DNA from 4 places in the Paraburkholderia sp. A1BS-2L genome. Region 1 is predicted to be linked to each of the others. Evidence: predicted binding sites of a transcription regulator. Region 1 holds the regulator's gene; each other region holds the start of a gene.
The links. The regulator LexA, encoded in region 1, represses DNA repair genes until DNA is damaged. The targets are predictions, from matches to a motif close to ACTGTATNNNNATACAGT.
Positions count from the first base shown of each region.

Region 2: the regulator LexA is predicted to act here: its motif matches at 3,992-4,009, upstream of P5W98_RS04500 (DNA topoisomerase IV subunit B).
Region 3: the regulator LexA is predicted to act here: its motif matches at 5,877-5,894, upstream of imuA (translesion DNA synthesis-associated protein ImuA).
Region 4: the regulator LexA is predicted to act here: its motif matches at 1,954-1,971, upstream of P5W98_RS05685 (VRR-NUC domain-containing protein).

Region 1 covers NZ_CP120428.1:1,842,706-1,850,014, forward strand. Annotated here, with positions in the region: gene P5W98_RS08250 (sulfate ABC transporter substrate-binding protein) at 1-768, opposite strand, end outside; gene lexA (transcriptional repressor LexA) at 1,081-1,731, shown strand; gene P5W98_RS08260 (hypothetical protein) at 1,786-2,172, shown strand; gene P5W98_RS08265 (DUF2939 domain-containing protein) at 2,247-2,963, shown strand; gene P5W98_RS08270 (universal stress protein) at 3,079-3,552, opposite strand; gene nodI (nodulation factor ABC transporter ATP-binding protein NodI) at 3,729-4,637, shown strand; gene P5W98_RS08280 (ABC transporter permease) at 4,648-5,484, shown strand; gene P5W98_RS08285 (hypothetical protein) at 5,506-5,928, opposite strand; gene P5W98_RS08290 (permease) at 6,085-7,155, opposite strand; gene P5W98_RS08295 (NADP(H)-dependent aldo-keto reductase) at 7,289-7,309, opposite strand, start outside.
Region 2 covers NZ_CP120428.1:1,001,236-1,008,544, reverse strand. Annotated here, with positions in the region: gene parC (DNA topoisomerase IV subunit A) at 1-1,887, opposite strand, end outside; gene P5W98_RS04500 (DNA topoisomerase IV subunit B) at 1,930-3,921, opposite strand; gene P5W98_RS04495 (nucleotidyltransferase family protein) at 4,263-4,553, shown strand; gene P5W98_RS04490 (ATP-binding cassette domain-containing protein) at 4,900-6,828, opposite strand; gene P5W98_RS04485 (DUF4399 domain-containing protein) at 6,973-7,309, opposite strand, start outside.
Region 3 covers NZ_CP120428.1:2,114,473-2,121,781, forward strand. Annotated here, with positions in the region: gene P5W98_RS09550 (error-prone DNA polymerase) at 1-3,385, opposite strand, end outside; gene P5W98_RS09555 (Y-family DNA polymerase) at 3,407-5,044, opposite strand; gene imuA (translesion DNA synthesis-associated protein ImuA) at 4,929-5,783, opposite strand; gene P5W98_RS09565 (response regulator transcription factor) at 6,362-6,751, shown strand; tRNA gene P5W98_RS09570 (tRNA-Pro) at 6,821-6,897, opposite strand; gene sixA (phosphohistidine phosphatase SixA) at 7,053-7,309, shown strand, end outside.
Region 4 covers NZ_CP120428.1:1,262,821-1,270,129, forward strand. Annotated here, with positions in the region: gene P5W98_RS05680 (ATP-dependent DNA helicase) at 1-180, opposite strand, end outside; gene P5W98_RS05685 (VRR-NUC domain-containing protein) at 177-1,946, opposite strand; gene P5W98_RS05690 (hypothetical protein) at 2,117-2,776, shown strand; gene P5W98_RS05695 (DUF3443 domain-containing protein) at 2,799-4,133, opposite strand; gene P5W98_RS05700 (DUF2844 domain-containing protein) at 4,178-4,618, opposite strand; gene bamC (outer membrane protein assembly factor BamC) at 5,012-6,247, shown strand; gene P5W98_RS05710 (L-lactate permease) at 6,359-7,309, opposite strand, start outside.

The DNA.
Region 1 (7,309 bases):
CTCCGCGAGAATGCTGGCCGACGGCACCACGATCTCGAACTTGTCCGGCCCGAACTCCTTAACCGAAAGGAATGCTTCGTTTTCCCAGGCGATCAGCACGTCGTCGATATCGCGCTGCACGAAGCTCGTGGTCGCGCCGCGCGCGCCCGAGTCGAGCACGCCTGCGTTCTTGTAGAGCTTCGTGACGAAGGCCTTCGCCTTCTGGTCGTTGCCGCCCGGCTGGTGCGCCGCATAGGCCCACGCCGCGAGGTAATTCCAGCGCGCGCCGCCCGAGGTCTTCGGATTGGGCGTGACGATCGAGACGCCGGGCTTCACGAGGTCGTCCCAGTCCTTGATGCGCTTCGGATTGCCCTTGCGCACGAGAAACACGACGGTCGAGGTGTATGGCGAGGCGTTGTCGGGCAGACGCATTTGCCAGTCCTTCGCGATCAGCCCTTTATTGGCGAGTGCGTCGATGTCCCAGGCGAGCGCGAGCGTCACAACGTCGGCCTGCAGTCCGTCTAGCACCGAGCGCGCCTGAGCGCCGGAACCGCCGTGCGACTGCTTGATGGTGAGCGTCTCGCCGCCTTTCGCCTTCCACTCCTTGATAAAGGCTTCGTTGATGTCCTGATACAGCTCGCGCGTGGGATCGTAGGAGACGTTGAGCAGCGCCGTGTCCGCATGCGCCGCCGGCGCGAAGGCCGCCATGCCGACGAGCGGCGCCACGCCGATCAGCAGTTTCGCCGCCAGCGTCCTGAACCATGCGTGCCCCGTAATGCCTTGTTTCATCCACTTTTTCTCCGTGTCGTCGTGCGCATTCGTGCACTTTCGTGCGTTCTCGCGTGCCATGCAGCAATCGATGGAGGCCAGTCTAGCGATCGGCTTACATTATTAAAAATGATGTTTTCTCATTTTTTAATACGTAAAAGTGGTAAGGACGGAGGAATTGGGCGCTTGCGCCTGTTTTGCCGGTGGTTGCGTCCGTCGGGGAAGGGAAAGCGCCGTCGCGACGCCGTGCGGATGACAAAGTTCAAGTAACACTTGAAAAGCGGCGAGTACTGTATAAAAATACAGTCACCTGTTCAAACATACAGTAGCGCCATGACCAAACTCACCGCACGACAGCAGCAGGTTTTCGATCTGATCCGCCGCGCGATCGAGCGCACCGGCTTTCCGCCCACGCGCGCGGAAATCGCCGCCGAACTGGGCTTCAGTTCGGCGAACTCGGCGGAGGAACATCTGCGCGCGCTGGCGCGCAAGGGCGTGATCGAGCTGGCTGCGGGCGCTTCGCGCGGCATCCGCCTCGTGCCCGGTCCGGGCGATCTGCCGCATCAATTCACGCTGCCGCACGCGGGCCTCATGCAGCTCTCGCTGCCGCTCGTGGGCCGCGTCGCGGCGGGTAGTCCGATCCTCGCGCAAGAGCACATTTCGCAGAACTACACCTGCGACCCCGCGCTCTTTTCGAGCCGGCCCGACTACCTGCTCAAGGTGCGCGGGCTGTCCATGCGCGACGCGGGCATCCTCGACGGCGACCTGCTCGCCGTGCAAAAAAAGAGCGAAGCGAAGGATGGCCAGATCATCGTGGCGCGTCTTGGCGACGACGTCACCGTGAAGCGCCTGAAGCGGCAGCGCAACGGCATCGAGCTGATCGCGGAGAACCCTGACTACGAGAATATTTTCGTCGCGGCCGGCAGCGCGGATTTCGCGCTCGAAGGCATTGCCGTTGGTCTGATCCGTCCCACCGAATTCTGATAATTCCGCCTGCGCATTTTCTGCGCATCTTCTGCGCATTTTCCGGAGAGAGTCATGGAACGCCTTGCCCGCCTGTTGCCCTTCCGTCAATTCGGCCGTCTGCGCCATCTGCGCGGGATTGCCTCGTGCGCCATGCGCGAGGCGCGTGCTTCGGCGGCGGCCCTTGGCCGTCAATGCGGCTACCAGATCAATGGCTCGCTCTTCGACGACATCGAGCAAGAAGACGAAGCGCGCCCGCTGCCTTCCGCGCAGCCGGCCTTCGCACGCGTTTCGCTCAACAGCACGCTGAATGCGGAGCAGCCCGACCGCCGCGCACCGGTGCGCGTCTATCACGGCCAGTCGCGGCTCATCATGGTGGGCACGATGGAGGCGGTGTGCCGCGCCATCGACCGCTGTATCGCGGAGCAGCAGGCCGATGCGCCGGTCGCGCTGGCAAAGTAAGCAATAAAAGTGGGATCGTTTTTGATTGCGCGCGGTCAACACCCTGATTGAACACTGCAGGGTTGCACTAACCAATGACCGATACCCAAACGTATCCGCGCAAATCATCCAGCTGGAAGAAGCCCGTCGCAATCGCCGTCGCGGCGGTTGCAATCGTGGCGGCAGTGGGCTATGGCTATGCATCGCCATATATCGCGCTGAATAACCTCAAGGCAGCCGCCGACGCACGCGACGCAGCCGCACTGAGCGAGTACGTCGACTACCCGGCGCTGCGCGCGAGCTTGAAGCAGCAGGTTGGCGAGATGCTGCAACAACGCATGGAGGCCGCCCACGCCAGCAATCCACTCATGCTGTTCGGCGCGATGATCGGCAATGCGCTGATCGGCCCACTGGTGGACGCGTATGCCACGCCAGAGGGCGTGGCCGCATTGCTCAGCGGCATGCCGCCGACCGGCAAGCCGGGAGAACGGCCCGCGCCTGTGCCGCCGGCTGAAGCGCCGTCGCCGCCACCATCGTCACAGGCAGGCCAAGCGACGCAGCCCGCGCCCGGCAATCCGCCGGCTCAGGCGCAATCGCCGCAGCCGCAGCAAGCTCAGCCGCGCGCGCAAACCTCGGCGGGCTATCGCAGTCTGAACACGTTCGTTGTCACGTGGCAGCGCGGCGCAAACAGCGGCTATGGCGGCGATCGCTATGCCGCCATCCTGCAGCGTCATGGGCTGTTTTCGTGGAAGCTCGCCGCCGTGGAATTGAACGAGCCGAATACCGGCAACGACGCGAGCGCGTCGAACTGAGCAAGCCGTACCGAGATGAACCGCAAGAATTGCGGCGAGCCATCTTCGTGGTAGTGGCTCCGCCGCTTTTCGCTGATTGACTGAGCGCTGCAATCGCGGAAGCGATTGATAGCGGCTAGGCCGCCGCCTGCTGTTGCTGTTTTTCCTCGGCAGCCGAAGAGCAGGCCACGAGAATGCTGCACGTCACGCGGTCGAGCAGCGGCGTATTGCCCGCACCCATCCACCAGCGCGAAAGTCCGGTGCGGCAGCGATGCCCCACCACTACGAGATCGACGTGCAGCTCATTGGCGAGATTCGCAATCTCGTCGATCGGATGGCCGAACGCGAAGTGGCCCTGCGCGCGCACGCCGCGTTCGGTCAGCCAGTCCACGCCTTCCTGCAGAATCTCGCGCGCCGTTTCTTCGAAGCGCCCACATGCCACGTCGGTGAGCAAGCCCGCACTTTGCGCGATCGTCGAGCGCATGTCGACCACCGAAAGCAGATGGGTCTCCGCATGCAGGTCCAGCGCCAGATCCGCGCCGCAACGCAGCGCCTTGCGGCCTTCGCGCGAGCCGTCGTAACAAAGCAGAATTTTCTTGTAGCTCGCCATGATCGATTCTCCCTACCCGTCTGGAAACGCAGGTCACTATTACATGATGGTGCGCCGCAATTCGACACGCAAGGGCTGGAAAACGCCAGGTTTGCGTGCACATCGATGGTGCAACGGCATGGGGAGATGAACGCCCTATAATAGGCCGCCTTGCAACATGCAACAGCCCCCCAACCATGCCCGCCATCGAATTCGAGCAGGTGATCAAGCACTACGGAGACAGGACCGTCGTGAACGGCCTGTCGTTCGACGTCCTCCCCGGCGAATGCTTCGGGCTCCTCGGCCCCAACGGCGCAGGCAAGACCACCACGTTGCGCATGCTGCTCGGCATCGTTTCGCCCGATGCCGGACGCATCAGCCTGTGCGGCGAACCGGTGCCCGCGCGGGCACGTCATGCGCGCGCGCGCGTGGGCGTCGTGCCGCAATTCGACAATCTCGATCCCGACTTCACAGTGCGCGAGAATTTGCTCGTGTTCGGCCGCTACTTCGGACTCTCGGCAAGCGAAACGCGCGCGCTCGTCGCGCCGCTGCTCGAATTCGCACGCCTCGAAAGCAAGGCCGATGCGCGCGTGGGCGAGCTTTCCGGCGGCATGCGCCGCCGTCTCACGCTGGCGCGCGCGCTCGTCAACGACCCCGACGTGCTGGTGATGGACGAGCCCACCACGGGTCTCGATCCGCAGGCCCGCCACCTGATCTGGGAGCGGCTGCGCTCGCTGCTCGCGCGCGGCAAAACGATTCTCCTCACGACGCATTTCATGGAGGAGGCCGAACGGCTTTGCAATCGCGTCTGCGTCATCGAGGAGGGCCGCAAGATCGCCGAGGGCCCACCGAAGGCGCTGATCGAATCGGAAATCGGCTGCGACGTGATCGAGGTCTACGGGCCCGATCCGGTGGCGTTGCGCGACGAGCTCGCGCCGCTCGCCAAGCGCACGGAAATCAGCGGCGAAACGCTCTTCTGCTATGTCGACGAAGCCGCGCCCGTGCATGCGCTTTTGCGCCATCGCTCGGATTTGCGCTACCTGCATCGGCCCGCGAATCTTGAAGATGTGTTCCTGCGGCTCACGGGCCGCGAGATGCAGGATTAACATCGCCATCATGCAGACACGCACGCAAACCCCGCCGCCCACGCGTCCCACCCAGTCGCCCATGCGCGAGCCGCGCGCGGCGCTGCCGTCGAACGCGACGCACTGGATCGCCGTATGGCGGCGCAACTATCTCGTCTGGCGCAAGCTGGCAATCGCCTCGATGTTCGGCAATCTCGCCGATCCGATGATCTATCTGTTCGGCCTCGGCTTCGGGCTCGGGCTGATGGTCGGCCACGTCGACGGCGTCTCGTACATCGCGTTTCTCGCGGCAGGCACGGTGTCGTCTTCGGTGATGATGTCGGCGAGCTTCGAGTCCATGTACTCGGGTTTCTCGCGCATGCACGTGCAGCGCACATGGGAAGCGATCATGCACACGCCTCTCTCGCTCGGCGACGTGGTGCTCGGCGAGGTTGTCTGGGCCGCCAGCAAGTCGGTGCTGTCGGGCGCGGCCATCATGATCGTGGCGGGCCTGCTCGGCTACGCGAGCTTTCCATCGATGCTGCTCGCGCTGCCCGTGATCGCGCTCGCGGGCCTCGCATTCGCGAGCTGCGCGATGATCGTCACGGCGCTCGCGCCGTCCTACGACTTCTTCATGTTCTATCAAACGCTCGTGCTCACGCCGATGCTGCTGCTTTCCGGCGTGTTCTTTCCGCTCACGCAATTGCCCGCCGTCGCGCAGCACGTCACGCTGATGCTGCCGCTCGCGCACGCCGTCGAGTTGATTCGCCCGGCCATGCTCGGGCGCCCGATCGAGCATGCGGGACTGCATCTCGCCGTGCTCGTGCTCTACGTGGTGGTGCCCTTCGGCGTCGCCTCGATCCTGTTCCGGCGGCGCATGATGCGCTAACGCGCGCGGTTCGGAGCAAGCTCAGTCTTCGTCGTCGCCCCAGGGGATGTCGACATCCGAAATGAAGGCGACGGTCGCGAACGGGCCGCCTTCCTGACGGCCGATCTTGCCGTCGGCGCGATGCCACTCGACGCGGAACTGCGTGGACTGCGACTGGGCAAGCAGGCGAATCGTTCGGATCTCTTCCGGATCCGAGTCCTCGACGGGACCATCGAGCGAAATCAGCAACTGCTGCGGCCAGAGGCCGTCGGCGGGATCGTAAATGCGGTCGCCATCGGGGATCGACGTGTGCGCCTCAACGCCGATGGTCGCCGACGCCTCGACGATCATCTTGCCGAGCGCGCGCAAAACCGCCGTTGCACGAGCGGAGTTGGCCTGCCGGATGGCGAGGTCGCCCCGCGTCAGGGCCTGTTCGAGTTTCGGATTCGTTTTTTGCTTTGCCATGGCGGTTCCCGGGCGCGAGCCCTGTTCTGTGCGGACTGTGTGTGCAGATGGCCAGCCGGCTGGCCGGCAATCCGAAGTTGATGCGTGTCTCTTATCTTAGGGCCTGTTCACGCCGGTGCGCACCAATAACGTGCGAACAGGCCTTAATGAAGCGCGCTAAAAGCCCAGCGCGACTGTCGCCAGCCCTGCCACCACGCCGAACAGCACGACCACCGAGCCCACCAGCGCCAGCGTACGCACCCGGAACGAGCCGGCCAGCATCGCGAACGACGGCAGACTCACGGGCGGCAACGTCATCAGCAGCGCGCCCGCCGGCCCCACGCCCATGCCGAGCGCCAGCATCGCCTGAATGATAGGCACCTCGCCGGCGGTAGGGATCACGAACAGCATGCCGGCCAGCGCAAAAACGACGATCCAGCCGAGGCTGCTCGCCACCTCGGGCCCGATGTGCGGAAAGAGCCACGCACGCGCCGCGCCCAGCAACAGCACGAGCACAATGTATTCCGGCACGAGCCGCACCGCCATGCGCACGAAAAGGCGCAGCCAGCGGATGAGCACATTGCCGCTCTCGGCCTGCTCCTGCGCGAACATCGCGAGCCGCACGTCGGCGGCGAGCGCCTCCTCGCGCGTCACCAGCCGGTTCGCGAGCCAGCCGAGGCCGAACACCATCAGCACGCCCAGCACGAGGCGCAGCGCACTCCACTGCCAGCCCAGCACGAAGCCCATGAACACGAGCGTCGCGGGGTTGAGCACCGAGTTGCCGAGCCAGAACGCGATCGCCCCGCCCGGCGACGCATTGCGCGCGCGCAGCCCCGCCACGACAGGCGCGGCGCAGCACGTGCACATCATGCCGGGCACCGCGAGCAGACCGCCCGCCGCGACGCTGCCGAAACCATGGCGCCCCAGGACGCGCGCAATCCATTGCGCCGGCAACAGCGCCTGCACACCCGAGCCGAGCAGCAGGCCCAGCACCATTGCCTGCCAGATCGCCTTGCCGTAGGCCAAGGCATAGTCGAGCGCGGCCGCGAACGACGGCTCAGGAGCGCTCGCCGCGCCGCCCATCAAGATGGACTTGCCGATCGAATGCGTGGCCTCGGCCGTGAAAGCGCGGTGGTAATACGGAAACCACTTCACATAGAACAGGCCGGCAACGGCCAGCAGAATGAAAAGGGGCCAGCCCCACGAGGGCGGCGATTGTGGGGGTTGTGCTTCGCGTGCGCTGGTCATTGTAGTCATACTCCGCTAAGGGGCTCGGGGTCGGATGATCCGGGGCGAGCGGGTCAAGCAAGGCGCCGACCGGCAGAACCGGGCAGCGCGCGCCGCATGATGCCAGCACGCGCAATGCTTGATCAAGCCAAATTCAAGGTGCGGGATTGGGCTG
Region 2 (7,309 bases), 840 kb from region 1:
GCTCGACGCGAGCAGCAATTGCTGGTCCGCGCTCGCCGCGAAGTAATGGAGCAGATGCGTGCCCGCTTCGAGCTCGATGAGCGAGGTGACCGGCACGCCGTCGCCGCGGCCACCCGGCAATTGCGCAACCGACACCGAATAGACGCGCCCGTTGCTGCCCCACGCGATGAGCGTGTCGGGCGTGCGGCACTGGAACGCCGCATAGAGCCCGTCGCCGGCCTTGAACGTGAAGCCTTGCTGGTCGAGCCCGTGGCCCTTGAGTGCGCGCACCCAGCCCTTCTGCGAGACCACCACCGTGATCGGCTCGTCCACCACGCGCACTTCGAAGCTCGCGCGCTTTTCCTGCTGGATCAGCGTGCGGCGGTCGTCGCCGTACTGCCTGGCGTCGGATTCGATTTCCTTCACGATGAGCCGCTTCATCGACGACTCGTTCGCGAGCAACTCTTCGAGCTTCGCCTTCTCTTCACGCAGCTCGGCGAGCTCCTTCTCGATCTTGATCTTTTCCAGCCGCGCCAACTGGCGCAGACGGATTTCGAGAATGTCCTCGGCCTGGCGCTCGGAGAGGCCGAACGCGCTCATCAGCGCGCTCTTGGGCTCGTCCGACTCGCGGATGATGCGGATGACCTCATCGATATTGAGGAAGACGATCACCCGCCCTTCGAGGATGTGGATACGGTCGTCGACCTTCGTCAAGCGATGCTGCGTGCGGCGCGTGACCGTCGCGAAGCGAAAGCCGATCCACTCGCCGAGGATCTCGCTGATGCCCTTCTGGCGCGGACGGCCGTCTGCGCCGATCATCACGAGATTCAAAGACGCATTCGATTCGAGGCTCGTGTTGGCGAGCAGCGAATTGACGAACTCGCCCTGGTCGATCTTGCTCGTCTTCGGCTCGAACACGAGGCGCACGGGCGCGTCCTTGCCCGACTCGTCGCGCACGGCGTCGAGCAGCGCGAGCATCGACTGCTTGCTCTGCAACTGCTCGGGCGTGAGCGTCTTCTTGCCGAGCTTGAGCTTCGGATTGGTCAGCTCCTCGATCTCTTCGAGCACCTTCTGGCCCGAAGTGTTCGGCGGCAATTCGGTCACCACGAGCTGCCACTGGCCGCGCGCGAGGTCCTCGATCTTCCAGCGCGCGCGCACCTTGAGGCTGCCGCGGCCCGACTCATAAGCCGCCGCGATTTCCGCCTCGCTCGAAATGATCTGGCCGCCGCCCGGGAAATCGGGCCCGGGCAAACGCTCCATGATCTCCGCGTGCGAAAGCTTCGGGTTCCGAATCATGGCCACGGCCGCCGCCGCGACTTCGCGCAGGTTGTGCGAGGGGATTTCCGTGGCGAGACCGACCGCGATGCCCGATGCGCCGTTGAGCAGCAGCATCGGCAGGCGCGCGGGCAGGGTCTTCGGCTCCTGGAACGAGCCGTCGTAGTTCGGCATGAAATCGACGGTGCCCATGTCGATTTCGTCGAGCAGGAGCTTGGCGATGGGCGTGAGGCGCGCTTCGGTGTAGCGCATGGCCGCCGCGCCGTCGCCGTCGCGCGAGCCGAAATTGCCCTGGCCGTCGATGAGCGGATAGCGCATCGAGAAGTCCTGGGCGAGGCGCACGAGCGCGTCGTACGCCGACTGGTCGCCGTGCGGGTGGTATTTACCGAGCACGTCGCCCACCACGCGCGCCGACTTCACGGGCTTGGCATTGTCGCCGAGACCCATCTCGTTCATCGCGTAGAGAATGCGCCGCTGCACCGGCTTCTGGCCGTCGCAGACGTCGGGCAGCGCGCGGCCCTTCACCACGCTCACCGCGTAGTCGAGGTAGGCGCGTTCCGCGTAGTGGCCGAGCGTGAGCGTGTCGTCGTCCGGGGCGCCGGTATCAGTGACTTCAGCAAAAAGATCGTCCATGTTTCAATCAGTCCGTATTCGTGTGCGTGCGCTCAGTTGCACTTAGATGTCCGCTTCGACTTCGTTGCCCTTCTCTTCGAGCCACGAGCGGCGCGAAGCCGCCTCGCCCTTGCCCATCAGCATCGTCATGCGTGCGACGGTGGCTTCATAGTCGAGCTCGCCGAGCGAGATGGGCGACAGGCGCCGCGTGTCGGGGTTCATCGTCGTGTCCCAGAGCTGCTCGGCGCTCATTTCGCCGAGACCCTTGAAGCGGCTGATGGTCCATTGCGTTTCGCGCACGCCGTCCTTGCGCAGCTTGTCGAGAATCGCTTCGAGCTCGCCTTCGTCGAGCGCGTAGAGCTTCTGCGCAGGCTTCTTGCCGCGTGCGGGCGCATCGACGCGGAACAGCGGCGGGCGCGCCACGCACACGTGGCCGCGCTCGATCAACTGCGGAAAGTGCTTGAAGAACAGCGTGAGCAGCAAGACCTGGATATGCGAACCATCGACGTCCGCGTCCGAGAGAATGCAGATCTTGCCGTAGCGCAGGTTCGAGAGATCGACGGTGTCGTCGGGGCTGTGCGGATCGACGCCGATCGCCACCGAGATGTCGTGCACCTCGTTGTTCGCGAACAGACGGTCGCGCTCGGTCTCCCACGTGTTGAGCACCTTGCCGCGCAGCGGCAGGATGGCCTGATATTCCTTGTCGCGGCCCATCTTCGCGGAGCCGCCCGCCGAATCGCCCTCGACGAGGAAGAGCTCGTTGCGCGCGATGTCGGTCGACTCGCAGTCGGTGAGCTTGCCGGGCAGCACGGCCACGCCCGAGCTCTTGCGCTTTTCCACCTTCTGGCCCGCGCGCGTGCGCGCCTGGGCCTGCTTGATGACGAGATCGGCGAGCTTCTTGCCGTGCTCGACGTGCTGGTTGAGCCACAGTTCGAGCGCGGGACGCGAGAACGACGAAACGAGCTTCACGGCGTCGCGGCTATTGAGTCGCTCCTTGATCTGCCCCTGGAACTGCGGGTCGAGCACCTTGGCCGAGAGCACGAACGAGACGCGCGCGAACACGTCTTCGGGCAACAGCTTCACGCCCTTGGGCTGCAGATTGTGCAATTCGACGAAGCTCTTCACGGCCTGGAACAGGCCATCGCGCAGGCCGCTTTCGTGCGTGCCGCCCGCGGGCGTCGGAATCAGGTTGACGTAGGACTCGCGCGTGAGCGAGCCTTCCTCGCTCCACGCGACCACCCACGCGGCGCCCTCGCCTTCGGCGAAGGTGTCGTCGGTGGTGCGAGCGTCGGCGTAGCGCTCGCCTTCGAAGAGCGGGATCAGCAAGTCGCTGCCGCCCATGCCTTCGAGCAGATAGCCGCGCAGGCCGTCTTCGTATTTCCACGAGAGGCGCTCGCCGGTCTTCTCGTTGACGAGCTCGACCTCGACGCCGGGCAGCAGCACCGCCTTCGAGCGCAGCAGCCGCTGCAGTTCGCCGAGCGGCAGATTGGCCGAGTCGAAGTATTTCGGATCGGGCCACGCGGTCACGCGCGTGCCGGTCTTTTTCTCGTCGCGCGCGGCGTTGCGCGTGGTGATGGGCTTGACGACGTTGCCATCCGCAAAGCCGATTTCGGCGACCTTGCCATCGCGCCAGACGGTCACGTCCAGCCGCGTCGAAAGCGCGTTGGTGACCGAGACACCCACGCCGTGCAGGCCGCCCGAGAACGTATAGGCGCCGCCGGCGGCCTTGTCGAACTTGCCGCCCGCATGCAGGCGCGTGAACACGATTTCGACGACGGGCACCTTCTCCTCGGGGTGCAAGCCGAACGGAATGCCGCGGCCGTCGTCGTCGACGGACACGGAATGGTCGGCATGCAGCGTGACGGTGATGCGCTTGCCGAAGCCGCCGAGCGCTTCGTCGGACGCGTTGTCGATGACTTCCTGAATGATGTGCAGCGGATTCTCGGTGCGCGTGTACATGCCCGGCCGTTGCCGGACGGGCTCGAGGCCCTTGAGCACCTTGATCGACGCTTCGCTATATCCAGCGTTTGCAGCGTTTGACTTCTTCGTTGCCATGGTGATCCGCAGGGGGTTATCCGCGCGCTTGTCCACAGGTCCTGTGGACATCTGCGGGGAAAACGCGTTGAGTGTTCAAAAAAACCGTGTCGAAACAACGGGGTGAGCGCGCTGCGCAACGCCCGTGCAAACCTCGCCGGGCCGGCGCGCGCTCCCGCAGTTGTTCGAATGCGCGAGGTATTGTACTGATTTGGGCTTGCGCGGCAATTTGGAAGAGGGTCGGCCGTTCGGCCGAGGGGTAGCGAGGTGCGGGAGTCGCGAAGAATTGGGCACGTGCGGCGCGCTGCCTGCCGCCAGGAATTCAACCGGCCTGTCGCCCTGTTTGGGAGCGTGGAGTTGTTATGAAACCGTCCGAAGCCTTGCGCGCGCATCGCGCTGAGATCCGCGAAATTGTCGCAAGCCATCACGCGATGAATGCGCGCGTGTTCGGCTCGTCGGCGCGTGACGAGGATAACGAGGATAGCGACCTCGATTTACTCGTCGATCCAACGCCGGAAACTACGCTTATCGATCTCGCGCAAATTCAGTTGCGCCTCGAAGCGCTCATGGGCGTGCGAGTGGACGTACTTACGCCCAAAGCGCTGCCCGAGACCTTCCGTGCCCGCGTAGTCGCCGAATCGGTACCGGTATGAGGAAAAAAGATCTGCGCACCCCGGATTACTTGCAGCATATCCTCGACGCCATCGAACGCATTCGCACATACACGGAGCCTCTTTCACACGAGAGCTTCGAGGCAACACCGATGGCTGTCGATGCCGTCGTGCGAAACATCCTGACCTTGCGGCCGCGCACCCGGAGATACCGTGGGAGGCGATGTACGGAATGCGCAACCAGGTCTCGCACGGCTATTTGCCGTCGACATCGACATTGTCTGGAGCACCGTACAGACCTCCTTGCCCGACCTGAAACACAAGCTCTCGAAGCTGAAGCCCACATAAAAAAGCGGCCTTCATCAGGCCGCCTTCTCTGCGCATCACATCACTTGCGCTTGCTCTCCAACTCTTCCCACCGCTCCAGCGCAACCAGCAATTCCTCATCGATCGCCGCATACCGCTCGGTCAAGCGCGCGCCCTCCTGCGCATCCTTCGCGAAAATCGAGCCGTCCTCGATCTGCGCACCGATTGTTTTCTGCTCGGTCTCCAGCGCCTCGATACGTTTGGGCAGTTCCTCAAGCTCGCGCTGCTCCTTGAACGAAAGCTTCACGGTGCGCTGCGCGTTGCGGCCCGCCGCGCTCTCCTTCGGTGCGACGGCCACGCTCGCGGTTTCCTTCGGCGCGCGCGCCTCGGCAATTTCCTGCGCGCGGGCGCTCTGGGTCTGCCAGTCGGTGAAGCCGCCCACGTACTCGCGCCACTTCCCCTCGCCTTCGGACGCGATCACCGAAGTCACCACGTTATCGAGAAACGCGCGGTCGTGGCTCACCAGCAGCACCGTGCCGTCGTAGTCGGTCAGCAGTTCTTCGAGCAGTTCGAGCGTGGGGATATCAAGGTCGTTGGTCGGCTCGTCGAGCACCAGCACGTTCGCGGGGCGAGCAAACAGACGTGCAAGCAACAGGCGGTTGCGCTCGCCGCCCGACAGCGACTTCACGGGCGAGCGCGCGCGCTCGGGCGCGAACAGGAAGTCGCCCAGATAGCTCATCACGTGCTTCTTCGCGCCGTTGATCTCGACCCAGTCGCTGCCCGGGCTGATGGTGTCGGCGAGACTCTTTTCGAGGTCGAGCTGCGCGCGCATCTGGTCGAAGTACGCCACCTGGAGGTTCGTGCCCACGCGCACGGTGCCCGCGTCCGGCTTGAGCTCGCCGAGGATCAGCTTCAACAGCGTGGTCTTGCCCGCGCCGTTCGGGCCGACGAAGCCGATCTTGTCGCCGCGCATCACCGTGCCCGAGAAGTTGTCGACGATCGTGCGGTCGCCATAGCGCTTCACGACGTCGGTGAGCTCGGCGACGATCTTGCCCGACTTCTCGCCCTGCGCGACGTCGAGCTTCACGTTGCCCTGTACGTTGCGGCGCTCGGCGCGCTCGTTGCGCATCTGCACGAGCCGTGCGATGCGTCCGACGCTGCGCGTGCGGCGCGCCTCCACGCCCTTGCGGATCCACACTTCTTCCTGCGCGAGCAACTTGTCGAACTTCTCGTTTTCCACGCGCTCGACTTCGAGCTGCTGCGCCTTGCGCTCCTGATACTGCGAGAAGTTTCCCGGATACGAGAGCAGCTTGCCGCGATCGAGCTCGACGATGCGCGTGGCCACGCGATCGAGGAACGCGCGGTCGTGGGTGATGAAGAGCAGGCTCGAGCGCTGCGCGACGAGCAGTTCTTCGAGCCAGCGGATGCCGTCGAAGTCGAGGTGGTTGGTCGGCTCATCGAGCAGCAGCACGTCGGGCTGCACGACGAGCGCGCGCGCCAGCGCCACGCGCTTTTGCATGCCGCCCGAGAGCGCGCCCACGCGCGCGTCGCCTTCGAGGCCGATCTGCGCGAGCGTGGTCGACACACGCGTGCGCCAGTTCCAGGCGTCGGCGTGATCGAGCGACGACTGCAGCGCATTCATGCGCGAGAGCAACGCGTCGTGTTCCGCGCCTTCGGGCGTGTCCGCGAGCCGGTGCGCGACCCCGTCGAATTCGTCGAGCAGCGCGCGCACGCCCTCGAGCCCCGAGGCGACCGTGTCGAACACGGTGGCCTCGGCGTCGAAATCGGGCTCCTGCGGCACGTAGACGGTCGAGAGATCCTGCTGGCGCGTGACGAGGCCGTCATCGGGTCTGGCGAGGTCGGCGACGATCTTGAGCAGCGACGACTTGCCCGCGCCATTGCGGCCGATCAGCCCGACGCGCTCGCCGGCTTCGAGCGAAAAGTCGGCGAGATCGAGCAGCGCGACGTGGCCGAACGCGAGTTGCGCGCCGGTAATGGTGTAAAGCGACATGAGTGGAGAGCGTTGCCTGCGTTGGAGAGCAAGCGCGTATTGTACCGGGGCGCGCGCTGGGCACAGGGGGCGCATGGGAGCCCCTCATGTGTCCAGCCCGCGCCCCGTTGCGACAAGGTTCGCGGGACTGGCCGCCCGTGCGGCCTACTTCACGTGAAACGTGATCGTCTGGCTCCACTCGGGGCCATACGACTGATGCGCGCCGTTGGCGAATTGCGCCGTGAGCGTGTGGTCGCCGGGCGGCAGTGTGACGTCGGCTTCGGACTGGCCTTTGCCGTAGTGGATCGACTTCTCGCTGGCCGGTACGACCGTGCCTTGCGGCAGCGCCGCGCCGTCGATCAGCAGATGGTGATGTCCGGTTTTGGGCGTGGCCGTGCCGGCGGGCGCAACCGTCATGCCATCGACGCCGAATTTCACGTGCACCGGGTTGCTCACCGTTGCACCGTTCTTCGGCTCGACGAAGTAGACGCCCTCGGCGCGC
Region 3 (7,309 bases), 270 kb from region 1:
GCTGCGACTCCACGAGCGTCGCGTGCACGATCACGTTGACCGAGCCGGTTTCGTCCTCGAGCGAGACGAAGATCGTGCCGTTCGCCGTGCCGGGCCGCTGCCGCACCGTGACGATGCCACACACGCGCGCGAGCATGCCGTGACGGCACTGCGCCAGTTGCGCCGCGCTGCGAAAGCGCTGCTTAGCCAGCCCCGGCCGCAGCAGTTCGAGCGGATGACGGTTGAGCGTGAGGCGCAGGCTCGCGTAATCGGCGACGATCTCCGCACCCTCCGAAGCGCGCGGCAAGGCGAGCCGCGCTTCGGCCACGGGCGCATCGCGCAGTAGCGCGGGCACCGCGTGCTGCGCGGTCACGGCCCACCACGCCTCGCGCCGATGCCCCGCAATGCTCGCAAGCGCATTGGCCGCCGCGAGCGCCTCGAGCTCCCGACGCGTGAGCGCGGCGCGGCGCGCGAGATCGTCGACGTCGACGAACGGCGCACGCGCACGCGCGGCCATCACGCGCTGCGCGGCATCCTCCGAAAACCCCTTGATGAGGCTGAAGCCCAGGCGCACCGCCGGGCCTCTGCGCCCGTAATGCCGGGGTGGCAGCGCAAGATCCGCGCGCACGATGCGCCTGAGACCGTGCATGAACGGGCGGCGCCGTTTTCGCCTGCCATCACGGCCGTGCACACCGTCATGCTCCCGGCCACGCCCGCCTCCATTTCCCGCGCCTGCGCCTGCCGCGCCCATCGCGTCCTTGTGCACGAGCGCGGCGGCACTCAACAACGCGCGATAATGCGCCACCTCGACACAGCGGGCGGATGCACCATCGGCACCAAGCCGCACGCCCGGCTGGTCGCGCACCTCCAGCACGGACGCCCAGTCGCTCAGCGCAATATCGGGCGCGCGCACCTGCACGCCGTGACGCTTCGCATCCTGCACGAGCTGAGACGGCGAATAGAACCCAAGCGGCTGACTATTCAGCAGTCCGACCAGAAACGCGGCGGGCTCGTAGCGTTTGAGCCATGAACTCGTGTAGACGAGCAGTGCAAAGCTCGCCGCGTGGCTCTCCGGAAAACCGTAGTCGCCGAAGCCCTCAATCTGCTTGCAGATGCGCTCGGCAAATTCCTCCGTATAGCCCTTCGCCTTCATCCGGCGCTTGAGGTCGTCCTGATACGGCCGCAGATCGCCGTCGCGCCGCCACGCGGCCATCGCGCGGCGCAGCTTGTCGGCTTCCTCGCCGGTGTAGCCGGCGGCGACCATCGCGAGATGCATTACCTGCTCCTGGAAAATCGGCACGCCCAGCGTGCGCGCGAGCACCGGGCGCAGATCCTCCTTCGCGTACTCGACCTTTTCGTCGCCATGCCTGCGCTTCAGATACGGATGCACCATGTCGCCCTGTATCGGCCCGGGCCGCACGATCGCCACCTGGATCACGAGGTCGTAATACTCGCGCGGCCGCAAACGCGGCAGCATGCTCTGCTGCGCGCGCGACTCGATCTGAAACACGCCGACGGTGTCCGCGTGACAGCACATCTCGTAGACCGCCCGATCCTCGGACGGAATGTCTTGCACACGAAACTCCGGCAGCCCGCGCCGCAACGCGACGCATTCGAGCGAGCGCCGGATCGCCGAAAGCATGCCGAGCGCGAGCACGTCCACCTTCAGCAGACGCAGCGCATCGATATCGTCCTTGTCCCATTCGATCACATAGCGGTCCTTCATCGCCGCGTTCTCGATGGGCACGAGACGCGAGAGCTTGTCCTTCGCGATCACGAAGCCGCCCACGTGCTGCGAGAGATGGCGCGGAAAGCCGCGCAGCTCGCGCGTGAGACGAATCAGTTGCTGCGTGACGTGCGAGTCGGGCGAGAAGCCCGCTTCCTCCAGATGGCTCGCGATCGAATCGGGCCCGTCCCACCACTGATGCGCGCCCGAGAGCTTTTCGAGGAGCGCGTTGTCGAGACCGAGCGCCCTGCCCACGTCGCGCAGCGCGCTGCGCGAACGGTACGTGATGAGCGTTGCGGCCAGCGCGGCGCGGCGTGTGCCGTACTTGCGATAGATGTACTGAATGACCTCTTCGCGCCGCTGATGCTCGAAGTCGACGTCGATGTCGGGCGGCTCGTTGCGAGCTCGGGACAAAAAGCGCGCGACGAGCATGTTCATGCGCACCGGATCGATCTCCGTGATGCCGAGGCAGTAGCAGACCACCGAGTTCGCCGCCGAGCCGCGCCCCTGGCACAGAATGTTCTGCGAGCGTGCAAAGCGGACGATGTCGTGCACCGTGAGAAAGTATTTTTCGTACTTCAGCTCGGTAATCAGCTTGAGCTCTTCCCCGATCTGCTTGCTGCGCTTCTCGTTCAGACCGTCGGACCAGCGTTCGGCGGCGCCTTTCATCACGAGCTTTTCGAGCCATGAGGCGGGCGTCTCGCCCGCAGGCACGAGCTCCTCGGGATACTCGTAGGCCAGCTCGCTCAGGCAAAACGTGCAGCGGCGCGCGACTTCGAGCGTCGCATCGAGCGCATCGCGCGGATACAGCGCGCCGAGCCGCACGCGCGAGCGCAGATGACGTTCGGCATTCGGTTCCAGCGCGCGGCCGCACGACGCGAGCGGCTTGCCGATGCGCACCGCGCTCAGCGTGTCCTGCAATGGCTTGCGCGAGCGCGCGTGCATCAGCACACCGCCCGCCGCCACGAGCGGCAAGCCGCTTTCCTGCGAGACGTGGCGCAGCACTTCGATCTGCGTGTCGTCGCCCCCCGTTTGCCAGAGTTCGAGCGCGAGCCATGCGCGCTCGGCCGCGAAGCCCGCGAGCCAGTGCGCGGCGCGCAGCGTCTGCGCGAGCGTGGCCGCTCGCTGCGGCACGAGCAGCAACACGCAGTCGCGCAGATGCTTCAGATGCGCGAAGTCCGGCTCGGGATCGGTGAAGTCGGACGGATGCACGCGGTAGTGGCCTTTTTCCGCGCGCGAGCGCGCGAGCGTGATCAGCTCGCACAGGTTGCCGTAGCCCTCGCGATTCATCGCGATTGCAACGAGCGTGCAGAACGGCGCGCCGTTTTCATCGACGAGATTCAGCTCGCTGCCGATCAGCAGATGCAGCGACGGCACGAACGGGCCAGGCGCCGGCACGGCACCGGCCGCCGCGGCATTGTCATGCGCCTTTTTGCGCGCTTCGTCGTATTCGTTGAGCGCGCTATACGCACGCACGATGCCGGCGAACGAGCACTCGTCGGTAATCGCAAGCGCGCGATAGCCGTGACGGATAGCCTGCTCGACCAGTTCGCCCGGGCGCGACGCGCCGCGCAGGAACGTGAAGTTGCTCAGGCAGTGCAGCTCCGCATAATCGGGCAGCGCCGGCCCCTGCGAAGAAAGTTGTGCAGGCAACGATGCGCCCGCTCCACGGTTCGACATGATGCGGAAGATGAAACGGCGTTAGCCAAAAAGCCCTTGCAGATACCACTGCCCGCCAATGCGCTCGCGGTACAGCCAGAACATGCGCCCCTGGTCGTCGGCGGCGACGTAGTAGTCGCGCCCGACGCCCTCGCCGTTCCACCAGCCCGCCTCGATGCGCTCGGTGCGCGTGAGCGTCTTGAGCGGGCGCCGATAAACCGGCCGGTCTCCGCGCATCGCGAGCTTGAGCGGCTTTTCGAGCAGCCATGCCGGGCGTGGCTGCGACGGCAGCGGCACCTCGGGCAGATCGAAGGCCGTCTGCACGGGCACGGCTTCTTGCTGCGCGTCGGAGCGAGCCTCCGACTTGCGTGAATCGCGCGGCTTGCGCGCGGTCCGGCGCGCAGGCGCACCGCGGCTCGTCCGCCAGGTTCGCGCCGACATCGCCAGCTCGGGCCGATGATCGTCCTCGACGAACAACTGCAGCACGTTCTGCTCGCCGATGCGCGCGCCAATGCGCTCGAACAGTTGCGAGAGCGACGCGTCCGACGCCTCGGGTGAGGGAAACAGCGTGTCGGTGGGCGGTGCATAAGCGCTCACCTGATCGGCGACGAGCGCAAGGCCGATCACGGGCGCGGTCAGCGCGGTCTGATTGAGCTTCTCGCGCAACAGCCATAGCAGATGCTCGGCATCGCGCGAAGGCGCGGCCCACGATAGCGCAAGGCTCGACGTGCGCGGCGCGTGGCGCGACGCCAGCTCGTGCTCGAGACGCAGCTCGAAGCCGCTCAACGCGCCATGCTGGACGGCCAGCCAGCCGGCCAGCTGCATCACGAGACGACGCGCGGCAAACAGCAGCGCCTCGGCGCTCTCCACGCGCGCCTGCAATTCGAGCGAAGCATGAAACGAGGGCGGCGCCGCGAACCAGGCACGCGGATCGGGCGCCTCGCCGCGCGCCTGCGCGAGCCAGGCGAGCACGCCGTCGCCAAAGCGCCGCACGACGCCATCGCGCGGCAGCCGTCGCAAATCGCCGAGCGTCGCGCAGCCGATCTGCGTGAGCGCCTGCTCGTGCTGCGCGGCGAACGGCGCGAGCGCGACCGGCAACGCGTCGAGCGCGCGCACGAGCGTGGCCTCCTTGAGCACGCGAAAGCGCCGCGCCGCATGCGCCCCGGCGCTCGCGCGCGCCTGTGCGAGCACCCACGCGCCCCAGGCGGTGGGCGCGCAGGCGATGCGCGCGGCGTGGCCGCAACTGGCCACCGTGGCCGCCACCTTGGTCAGCAACGCGCGCACGCCACCAAAAAGACGCAATCCGGACCCGACTTCGAGCAGGAGCGTATGCGACTGCGCGAGCGACACCTTCGGCGTGTAGACGAGCAGCGCAAGCGCGAGCGCCTCGAACGCACGCGTCTCACGCGCCGCATCGGGCTCGAGCAGCACGAGCCCCGGCGCGAGCGCAAGCGCATGAGCGCGCGTGCTTCCCGGCTGCACGCCGAGGCGCAACGCATCGAGATCGGCCATCAGGATGCGCGCGTGATCGGCGAGCACACAGCAGCGCTGCCCCGTAGCCTCGTCAGGTCGACTGGCCCGCAGTGACTCCAGTGCTGGCGACGTGAGTGACATGAGCGGCACGGGCGGCCTCACGGCCTCCAGCGGCAACAACGGCAAGGTGACGGCGATCCACAACATGATTGATCCCGGGCCACGGCGCGGCCGGCCATGCGCCCGGCTGGGGCAGCACCGACTCCTGCAGCGGCAAAGTGATGACGAGTGGCTGGGCGGGCGGCGGCCCGCGGCGCTTGAAAATATCGACGGACACAGCGGTGAGCTGCATCCGTTCACGGCGGTTCAGGCGCGCATCCTCGGGCGGCGGCACCGGTGTGCAGACCATGCGCAGCGGCGCCGGCGAGGACTGGCTGCGCGCAGCGGGCGGACGCATCAGAAACGCCAGCGACTGCGAGTCCTGCGCGGCGACCTGCAAACGCCTCAGGGCATCGGCGCGCGCCTTCGGCTGCCAGAGCAGCACGGCGCCAATGCCATCCTGCTTGAGCGCCTGCTCGACGGCCCACGGCGCCTCGCTCTCGCTCGCGCGCACCCAGATCAGACGCTCGAGCGCGATTCCCCACGCCTTGAGTGCGCACGCGTAAGGCCGCCACGGCGGCGCGACGAGCAGCACGTACCGTCCCGCCCGAGCAGTGAGCGTGCGCAGCACGGGCGCGACGAGCCGCATCTCGCCGATGCCGCCCTGCTCGACGAGCAGCTCGGTCAGGCTGCCCGCAGGCCAACCCGCACCGGGCAACTGGGCGTCGAGCGCGGCATGACCGCTCGCCACCGTGCGCTCGCCCACGTGCGCGAGCTGATTGCCCTGCCAGACCCGGCTTTGCAGCCCGGGCGGCAGGTGCGTTGCCGCAAACTGGAGTGCTGCCATGATTGCGCTCTGGAAAAAGGGAATAGAACGCCCTGCCCAATCCGAAACGGGGCATCACAGGATTGCCGGCACGGCATGAAAGCCTCGTCGGAACCTGTATATTTATACAGTATTTGGCGGGGTTGGGGAAGCGGATGCGTTCCTCCCCTCAAACTTCGATCTGTCTTGCAGCAGCGCAGGTTGCGCACCGTTGGCTGGAGCCCCCTCGCAAAACCCGCATGATTAAATCCCTCCCGTTCGATGCCGCCTGCATCTCGCCCGGCATCGCCTCATGAAAGCGACGATATTTTCGAAAAATTCCTCCTCAAAAGTAATTACACAATCACAAGCAATGTTTACCAGGCATAAAAATAAATCCGCGTAGAAATAATCTTATTTATTGATTCCACGATATTTGACAGAGTCTCCATGGCCGCTTTCATTTAACGAAGAAATTTCGCTTTTTCAGGAAATCGATGTGATCAGAAGACAAAAAGAGATGCACAGATTTACGCGATCAAGTCGCAAATAACCCGAAATGTAAACATTAATGGAGTGCTAATTTTTAATCATCACGAAAATCCCGTTGATACTCCACGATGACAACAAGCATCAGCACAATCAGAGAACTAATACACGCACGCGTCGCCGGCATTGTCACCAAAGACGAGTCGCTGAGCGAACTCATCAAGGTCTGTCAGTATGCGCAGTCCGGCAGCAAAATCGCCGTCTCCGATATGGTCGCACGCAGGCTTTCGGTATCCGCCCCACCCGCAGAGATCAAGCACAAATTTGCGCTTTCGCGCAAGGAACGCGAAATCGTCCAGTTAATCGCACGCGGCATGTCACTCACCGAAATTGCCCGCCGCTCCGGCCGCACGACTTCCACAATCGGCACTCAGAAAATGGCGGCGATGCGCAAACTGCACCTGACTTCCAACGCGGAGCTGATTCAGTACGCAATGCTTCACGGGCTGACCAGTTCTTGAGACACCCGCGCCGCGCCCGCGCAAAAAGAAAAAGGGCTTAGCACATGCATGCTAAGCCCTTGAATATCGTGGTCGGAGCGATAGGATTCGAACCTACGACCCTCTGATCCCAAATCAGATGCGCTACCAGGCTGCGCTACGCTCCGACGAATCGCTGATTATATCGCCCTCTTCCAGAGATCGTCAAACCCACATCGCTCAAGGCAGATACCTTGCCGCCGCCTCACCCCGCGTGCACCATGCAGGAAACCCGCGTGGAAAACGACCTCTACACACGCCCCTCTTCCAAGGGAACCGCCAAATGAACCTCATCCTCTGGCGCCATGCCGAAGCCGAAGACATCGCCGCGAGCGATCTCGCCCGCCAGCTCACCACGCGCGGGCGCAAGCAGGCGCAGAACGTCGCGCGCTGGCTGCGCGCGCGCCTGCCCGATGACGCGGTGATCCTCGCGAGCCCCGCCGCGCGCACGATACAAACCGCCGAAGCGCTCACCGATCAGTACCGCGTCGTGCGCGAGATTGCACCGAACGCCAGCGTCGACGCCGTGCTCGCGGCCGC
Region 4 (7,309 bases), 580 kb from region 1:
CGTGCCGAATACGCTGGTGAGCGCGACTTCGGTTTCGTAGCCGGCGGGCCGGCGCGCTGCGATCGCAGCATGGCCGGCGCGGCCTTCGCTTGCATCGGGCGAGGGTGTGAAGCGCAAATCGAGATCGCCGCGTTTTGCGGTGAACTCACAGAGCGTACGGACCGCGACGGTGTAGCTCATGGCATTGACGCAGCGTTCGTGCTGGCCTGCACCGCCCAGCGCACTTGTAGCACGGTCACGGGCAGGCCGTGCGCGGCGCAATACGCGAGCCAGCGGCGCTGATTGTCCTGCAGCCGGTCGCCGGGGCCTTTCACTTCGATCAGTTCGTAGCGTCGCTCGCGGGGCCAGAAACGCACGAGGTCTGGCAGGCCCGAGCGGTTCGCGGCGGGTTCGCGCAGGAGCCGCTCGAACCATAGCCGCAGATGGGCAGCGGGAAAGCAGTCGAGCGCGAGCGTGAGGAGCGCGGCGTCGAGCGCGGGCCATGCGACGTAAGGCGACTGGATGCCGTGCTTCTCGTCAAAACGCTTTTCGATGGTCGCGCGGTACGTGCCGCTTTCGAGTTCGGCGAGGCAGGCGGCAAAGAGCCCGGCGCGCCGCTGGACGAAGTCGGCGGCGTGCAGATCGGCGGGGCCGCGCTGGAACGGATGGAAGAATGCGCCCGGCAGCGCTGCGAAAAGCGCGGGCCAGCAGAGCAGGCCAAACAGGCCGTTGATGAGCGTGTTCTCGACGTAGAAGACCGGTGCGTCCGCGCACTCGAGCGTCCGGCGCGCGGCTTCCTCCACGCGCAGGCCCGCGCAGGCGGCGGGCAGCGTGAGTTCGGCGCTGGTGAACGTCGGCGCATCGCTGGCTTCGATTACGCCAGTTGCCGCGATTTCTGCCCGCGTCGCTGCCTGTGTTGCCGCTGGTATCGGGCTCGTGCTGCGCCGCCGCGCGAGGCGCGCGAGCGTGCGTGTCGCGCGTTGTGCTTCCTCCTCGTTCGCGGGCGCGCCGGCAATCGCCTGCGCGAGCGCGAGGGCGTCGTCGCGGCGACCTAACTGCTCGAGCACGCGCACGCGCCGGTAGCGCGACTCGGGATGGCCGCAGTCGACATAGGCGCGCCAGGCGAGCGCCGGTTCGCCCAGCCGCTCTGCAGCCTGACCCGCTGCGTGGCGCACCCGGTCGTGACGCGAGCGCAGCCAGTCGTTGGACCGGGTGTGCGGCGCGAGCATGTCGAGCGTATCGAGCGCCGCGCTCACGGCGTTGACGGCGCTTGCGGCGTCGGGCGCGAGATCGAAGGTTTCGCGGCAGTCTCGCAGCGCGAGCCAGGCGTCGATGTCGGCGCGCTGCCGGAACGCGCGCGACGCGCTGTCGAGCGGGACGTACTCGTAGCGATAGACGCCCAGATCGGCGAGCACGAACTCGGACCAGTCTTGCCGCAGATTGCCGAAGAACATCAGCCTCAGTCGTTCGCACAGCGGCGCGGCGGCCAAATGGAAGACGGTATCGGCCGAGCCCGGAAACCACGCTGACCAACCGCGCGCCTCGGGCGCAGCGGCTTGCAGGGCTTCGAGCGTTTCGGCACGCGTGGCGCGCGCGCCGGGCGCAACGGCATCGGCCAGCAGGCGCGCGCTGAGCGCCTGCAATTCGGCTTTGGTGACGAGTGCCGCGAGGGCATCGAACGCAAGCACGGGCGCACTGTCCAGCCAGCCGGCATCGGCGAGGGGAGCGGCCGCGGCGCGCGGGCAGCCAATCTCGGCGTAGTCGAGTTTGCTTGCGCGAAAATTCGGGCCCTTACGCATCAGCATGCGTACGAACAGCGCGCGCGAGCCGCGCGGCAGAGCGCCGAAGCTTTGCATGAAGCGCCGCTCGGCTGTGTCGAACAAGTCGGCGCAGCGCGCATCGAGCGAGGCGAGCACGCGCTCGAAGTTCGCGAGGTAATAGAACGGATCGGGGGAGTCGGGAAGCACGCGCGGCACTGTATGAATATACAGCAGTGATGATAGCAGGCCGGCGCGGCCCGCGAGCCCCCGGTCGCGGCAGCGGCGCCAAAGTCCGGTGCGCCTCGGGTCCTTGCGGCCTGTACGCTACAATTGCCGCAGCCTGAAAACCGAACCGCGCGAGAAGCGCAACAAGAGCGATGAACAAACGGAAAGCTTGCCTCGTCGGCCTCGCCGCCGGGGCCACTCTGCTCGCGGGATGCGTCGCGCAGTACCAGAATCCCAGTGAGTGCGCGCGGGAAATGCGCACCCGGCTCGCCAGCGCTTCGCTGGGCGCACTGTCCGTCACGCATACCGCCGTGGCGTATCGCGGCAAACGCGTCGTGGTCGAGGGGCTGCTCGATCGCGGCGCATTGCCGGCATCGGGCGGGCTCAGCGCATCGGCCGCCGCCGCTCTGGCGGGCGCGCCCGTGGGTGCGGCAGCAAGCGCCTCCGATGCGAGTGCGGCGAGCGTTTCGGCCAGTTCCATGCCGACCTCGACGGCAACTTCAACGTCGACTGGCGCAGCGACTGCGCGTGGCGCGTCGGCGCCGCCGGCTGGGTCCATGGTGTCGGCGGCTTCCGGGGTCTCCGCGGCGTCCGCACCTGTTGCGGACCCACTCGCGGCTTCAGTCGCGGAGAGCAAGCCCACCACGCCGATCGCGGCGCTTGCCGTGAAGCTCGGTTTGCACAAGGCCCCGCGCCCGTCCACCGCTGCCGAGTGCACCTACGACAAGACGGGTAGCCTCACGTCGTTCCGCTGGCTTTCTCCGGGCGCGCTCGCCCGGACCACACCCGCACCGGACGTCGACGACGAGTGACCCGCGCGCTTGCGCGCGCCACTCAGAACGCGAAATACGGCCCCGTTCCCGCCGGCGTCACCTGAGCTTCGATTGCCGTATAGATGCGCCGCCCGAAGAAAAACGGCAATCCCCAGCCGAACATATTGCCGTTGTAGCCTGCAAGGTCGTTGAACGCCCAGTTGCTGCTGGCGAGGAGCGTTTGCGCGTTCGCGACCGAAACCGAGGCCGGTGCGCTGATGCCGTCCGTTCCCTTGATCGATGCGCCGATGCTTTGTGGCGTGCTCGGGCAGTACCACACGCCGCAGCGCGTGAGGGCGGAGTTCGCGAAGAAGAAGCCGTTCGATCCGCTGTCCAGATAGCTGAGCGGATAGATCGAACCGTCCGAGGTTGTGGTCGTCACGTAGCCCGTAACTGTATTCGCGCGCAGCACGGTAGCGCTGCCGAGCGCATTGTTCGGTTGCGAGCCGATGCCGAAGATCAGGGATCCGCTCACCGCGCTCTGGCCCGTATCGGGCACCGCGGGCAGATCGATCACGACGCCGTTGTTGTCGGTGGCAAACGACGCGACGGGGTTGCGCACCTGCTGCGCGAGTGGCTGCGCGCTCGCCGTGCAGTTGCCGGAAGGGCATGCGTAGTACCACGAACGATTGGGCTGATTGCCACAGGCTGCGCCACAGTCGGCATTGAACGTCCCGACGCCGAGGATGCCGTTCGAGCGCAGCGCGGTGGAGTTGATCATCGCGAACCCGAAGCCATGGCAGTAACTCGGCGTGGTTGGCACGGATGGGTCAGCGATCACCTGGATCGGCAATGAAGGGGCGAGTTCACCCGCGAGCCGCACGTCGGCGCTGCGCACCGCGCCCCACGTATAGCCGGTGCCGAAGGCCGCGCATTCACCAGCGGGTGACGAACTGGCGCCCGCATTGACGGCGGGCAGGGCGAATCCGGCGGGCAGCGCGGAGGCGAGCAGGCGCAGGCCTTGCGAGCCGGTGTCGACCTGCACGTTATCGACGGTTGCGCAGGTCGTCGTGCCCGGCACGCATACCGTCACGCTCGCCATGAGCATGTTGCGTGCGGCCTCAGGCGTGGCTGCGACACTGACCGCAAGGACATTCGGCGTGGTCGATTGCGGTACGGTGCCGGTCGTACTGGATGTGTCCGGACTGGTCGCAGACGGCGAACTCGCACTTGACGGCGCACTGGCGGCAGCGGGCGTGCTGGCGGGCGTCGTGCCGCTTATTACGCCGGTGTTGCCGCTTCCCCCGCAGGCCGAGAGCACTGCCGAGAGCACTGCGGCGAGGAGGCCTGCGAGTACGCTGGAGCGCGCGCCTGCACGCTCCCCCGTGGGCGAAACGCGTCGTGCCGGCGTGCTCATTGCAGGTCCCCTTCCGTGACGCCCGCAGGCATTGCCGCGGGCAGCTACGCACGGCCGATATAGCTGCGCATGTGGCCGCCGGATTCGACGACGACCGTGGGCGTATCGACGCGTGCAGCGTGCAGGCCGGCGCGTCCGGCGGCATGGAGCGCGGCGGCGCCGCTGTGCCAGTCGGCGGCGTAGCGGCCAAGCAGCGCATCGAGGTCCGGCGGGGTGGGGCCTTGCCACGTGTAGGCGAAGATCTGGCCGCTATGGGTGGCGATGTACGCGTTGAAGTGCGTGCCGCCCGTGTCGACGTAGCGCGTCACGCGTGCTGCGCCGCCTGCGAGCGTCAGGCCGTTAGCGGGCGCGGAGGCTGGTGGCGCCTCGGGCGGGACTGTGTCGCCGAGTGCTGCGTGGGCTGGCGCGGCACCGGCCGCGAGGCACGAGAAGAGGCAGGCGAAGGCCGCAGCGCGGCCCGCCTGCAAGCAGCTGTAAGTTTTCATCAACTCTCCGTATGTTGTTCTTCGCGCTTATCTCTTTTTCTCGGGGAAATTAACATCGGGCCGCTTCTGCAAGATAGGCGAACTTCAAATGTCGAGAGGCGCAAAACTGGCGGCCCCGCGTCTGCGTCCTTAGTGCATTGATAGAAAAAGAAATTTTCTCGATTCGCAGGTGTGGAGAGTGGCTTATGGAATGTTGATGAACGTTACATAGATCGGGTAAAAGCGGGCTGCGGGGTCCGTCATTCAGCGTCTGGAGCGCCGGTCTGACGGGCTGAGGCATGCCGGGCAGTGCCGTCGCCGCCCGGTTTTTGCACAGCGCGGCGTCTCACCGGTAAAATGGCTGGTTGATCCACGGAAACTAGCCCGTGGCCTAGCCGAAGGGATTACCCGAACATGAGTGATTTTCACCAACGTCTTGCCGCACGCGCGCTCGCGCTCCTGATGGCGGGCGGGCTGGTCGCCGGTTGCAGTTCGCCGACGCCCGGCAAGATCGATTACCGCAGCGATGCGAAGGCGAAGCAGGCGTCGCTGGCCGTGCCGCCGAACCTGCTCGACGAAACAGGCGACCAGCGCTCGCTGCCTCCGCAAGGCGGCGAAACCTCGCTGTCCGCGCTCAAGCAGGTTCAGGCCGCGGCGCCCGTGTCCGACCAGACCCAAGTGCTCCCGCAGGTGCCTGGCATGCACATTCAGCGTGACGGCACGGAAAGCTGGCTCGTCATCGACAGCCGCACGCCCGACCAGGTCTGGCCGCAGGTGCGCCGCTTCTGGCAGGAGCAGGGCTTCCTGCTGGTGGTCGACCAGCGCGACAAGGGCGTGATGGAAACCGACTGGAACGAAACCCATCCGAAGATCAACGACGGCCTCATTCGCAACACGCTGTCGTGGGCCACGGGCAATTCGTACGTCACGGCCGAGCGCAACAAGTACCGCACGCGCCTCGAAACGTCGCCCACCGGCGGCACGTACATCTTCATCAGCCAGAAGGGCCTGAGCGAGCAGCTGACCGGCACCAACAACGAAACCACCCACTGGGTGCCGAAGCCCAACGATCCGGCGCTCGAAACGGAGTACCTCAAGCGGCTCATGGTGACGCTCGCGCGCGCCAAGCCCGGCGTGCCCGACGCGCAGATCTCCGCCGAGGCCGACGCGAAAGCGAATGCCAACGGCAAGACGCCGGCCAAGGGTGCCGACGCGGCCGCTGCCGCCGTCGCGGCGCAGAACGCTGCTGTCGCGGGGCAGAGTGCGCCGTCCGATGCGTCGGCGGCGAACGCCGCAGGGGGCCAGTACACGTCGACCGAACTCACGCTCTCCGAGCCGTACGACCGCGCATGGCTGCGCGTGGGCGTCGCGCTCGACCGCTCGAACTTCACGGTGGACGACCGCGACCGCACGAAGGGCATCTACTATCTGCGCTACGTGGATCCGCAGGATCTGAGCTCGGCGGAGCAGGGCTTCTGGAGCCAGCTCTTCCACGGCCACAAGGACAAGGTCGCGAAGCAGTACAAGCTCAATGTGCGCGCCGTGACCGAGAACCAGACCCGCGTGTCGGTCGTCGACGACAACGGGCAGGTCGACTCGTCGCGGCCGGCTCGCGAGATCATGAGCCTCGTGGTCGAGCAACTGCAGTAAGCATTCTCGAATGCAGGGGGCGTCGCCCACGCCGCCCCGGGACAATCAAAAAAACCGCCTGCGAATTCCTCGATTCGCAGGCGGTTTTTTCATTCACGCTGCACGCCGTCTTCAATGCGGCGGAATCATCCACGTGAACACGTTTTGCTGCAGCCACACGAGAATGCCGAGCAGCACCGTCAGGAGGATCGAGTGCTTGAAGGTTTTCGCGAACACGTAACCTTCCTGCCCTTTGAGGTCGGTGGTTGCCACGCCCGTCGCGATATTTTGCGGCGAGATCATCTTGCCCATGACGCCGCCCGACGAATTGGTCGCCGCCATGAGCACGGGGTCCAGATTGAGCTGGTGCGCGGCCACCACCTGAAGATTGCCGAATAGCGCGTTGCCCGAGGTGTCGCTGCCCGAGAGGAACACGGCCACCCAGCCGAGGAACGCCGAGACGAGCGGGAAGAACGCGCCCACCGAGGCCACGCCGAGACCCAGCGTATAAGTCAGGCCCGAGTAGTTCATCAAAAACGCCAGCCCGACGATGGTGGCAACGGTCAGGATGGCGATGCGCGTTTGTACCCAGGTGTCGACGATCGCGGCGCCGAAGTCGGCGGGCTTGAGCCGCACGACCAGCGCCGTGATGATGGCCGCAAGCAGGATCGCGGTGCCCGTGCCGAGCGGCTGGAAGTCCCAGATCGCGCCATACGGCGTCTTGTACAGCGTGATGTAGACGGCCTTGTCGAGACCCGGCCAGTGCACCTTGAGGTCGCCGATCGCGAACACCTTGGCGATCGTCCAGAGAATCACGACCACCGCCACGATGATCCATGGATACCATCCCTGCGTGCCCGAGACGTCGCCGCGCACTTCCTTGGCGCGGTCGACCTTGATCTCGAAGCGCGCGTCGGGCGCGGGTTTCCACACGCGCAGAAACAGGATCGTGAGGATCAGCGAGACGAGCGAGGAGAGCACGTCGGTCAGGCTGTAGTTGATGTAGTTCGCCGTGACGAACTGCGTGAGCGCGAAGCTGCCACCCGAGACCAGCAGCACCGGCCAGATGCGCAGCATGCCGCC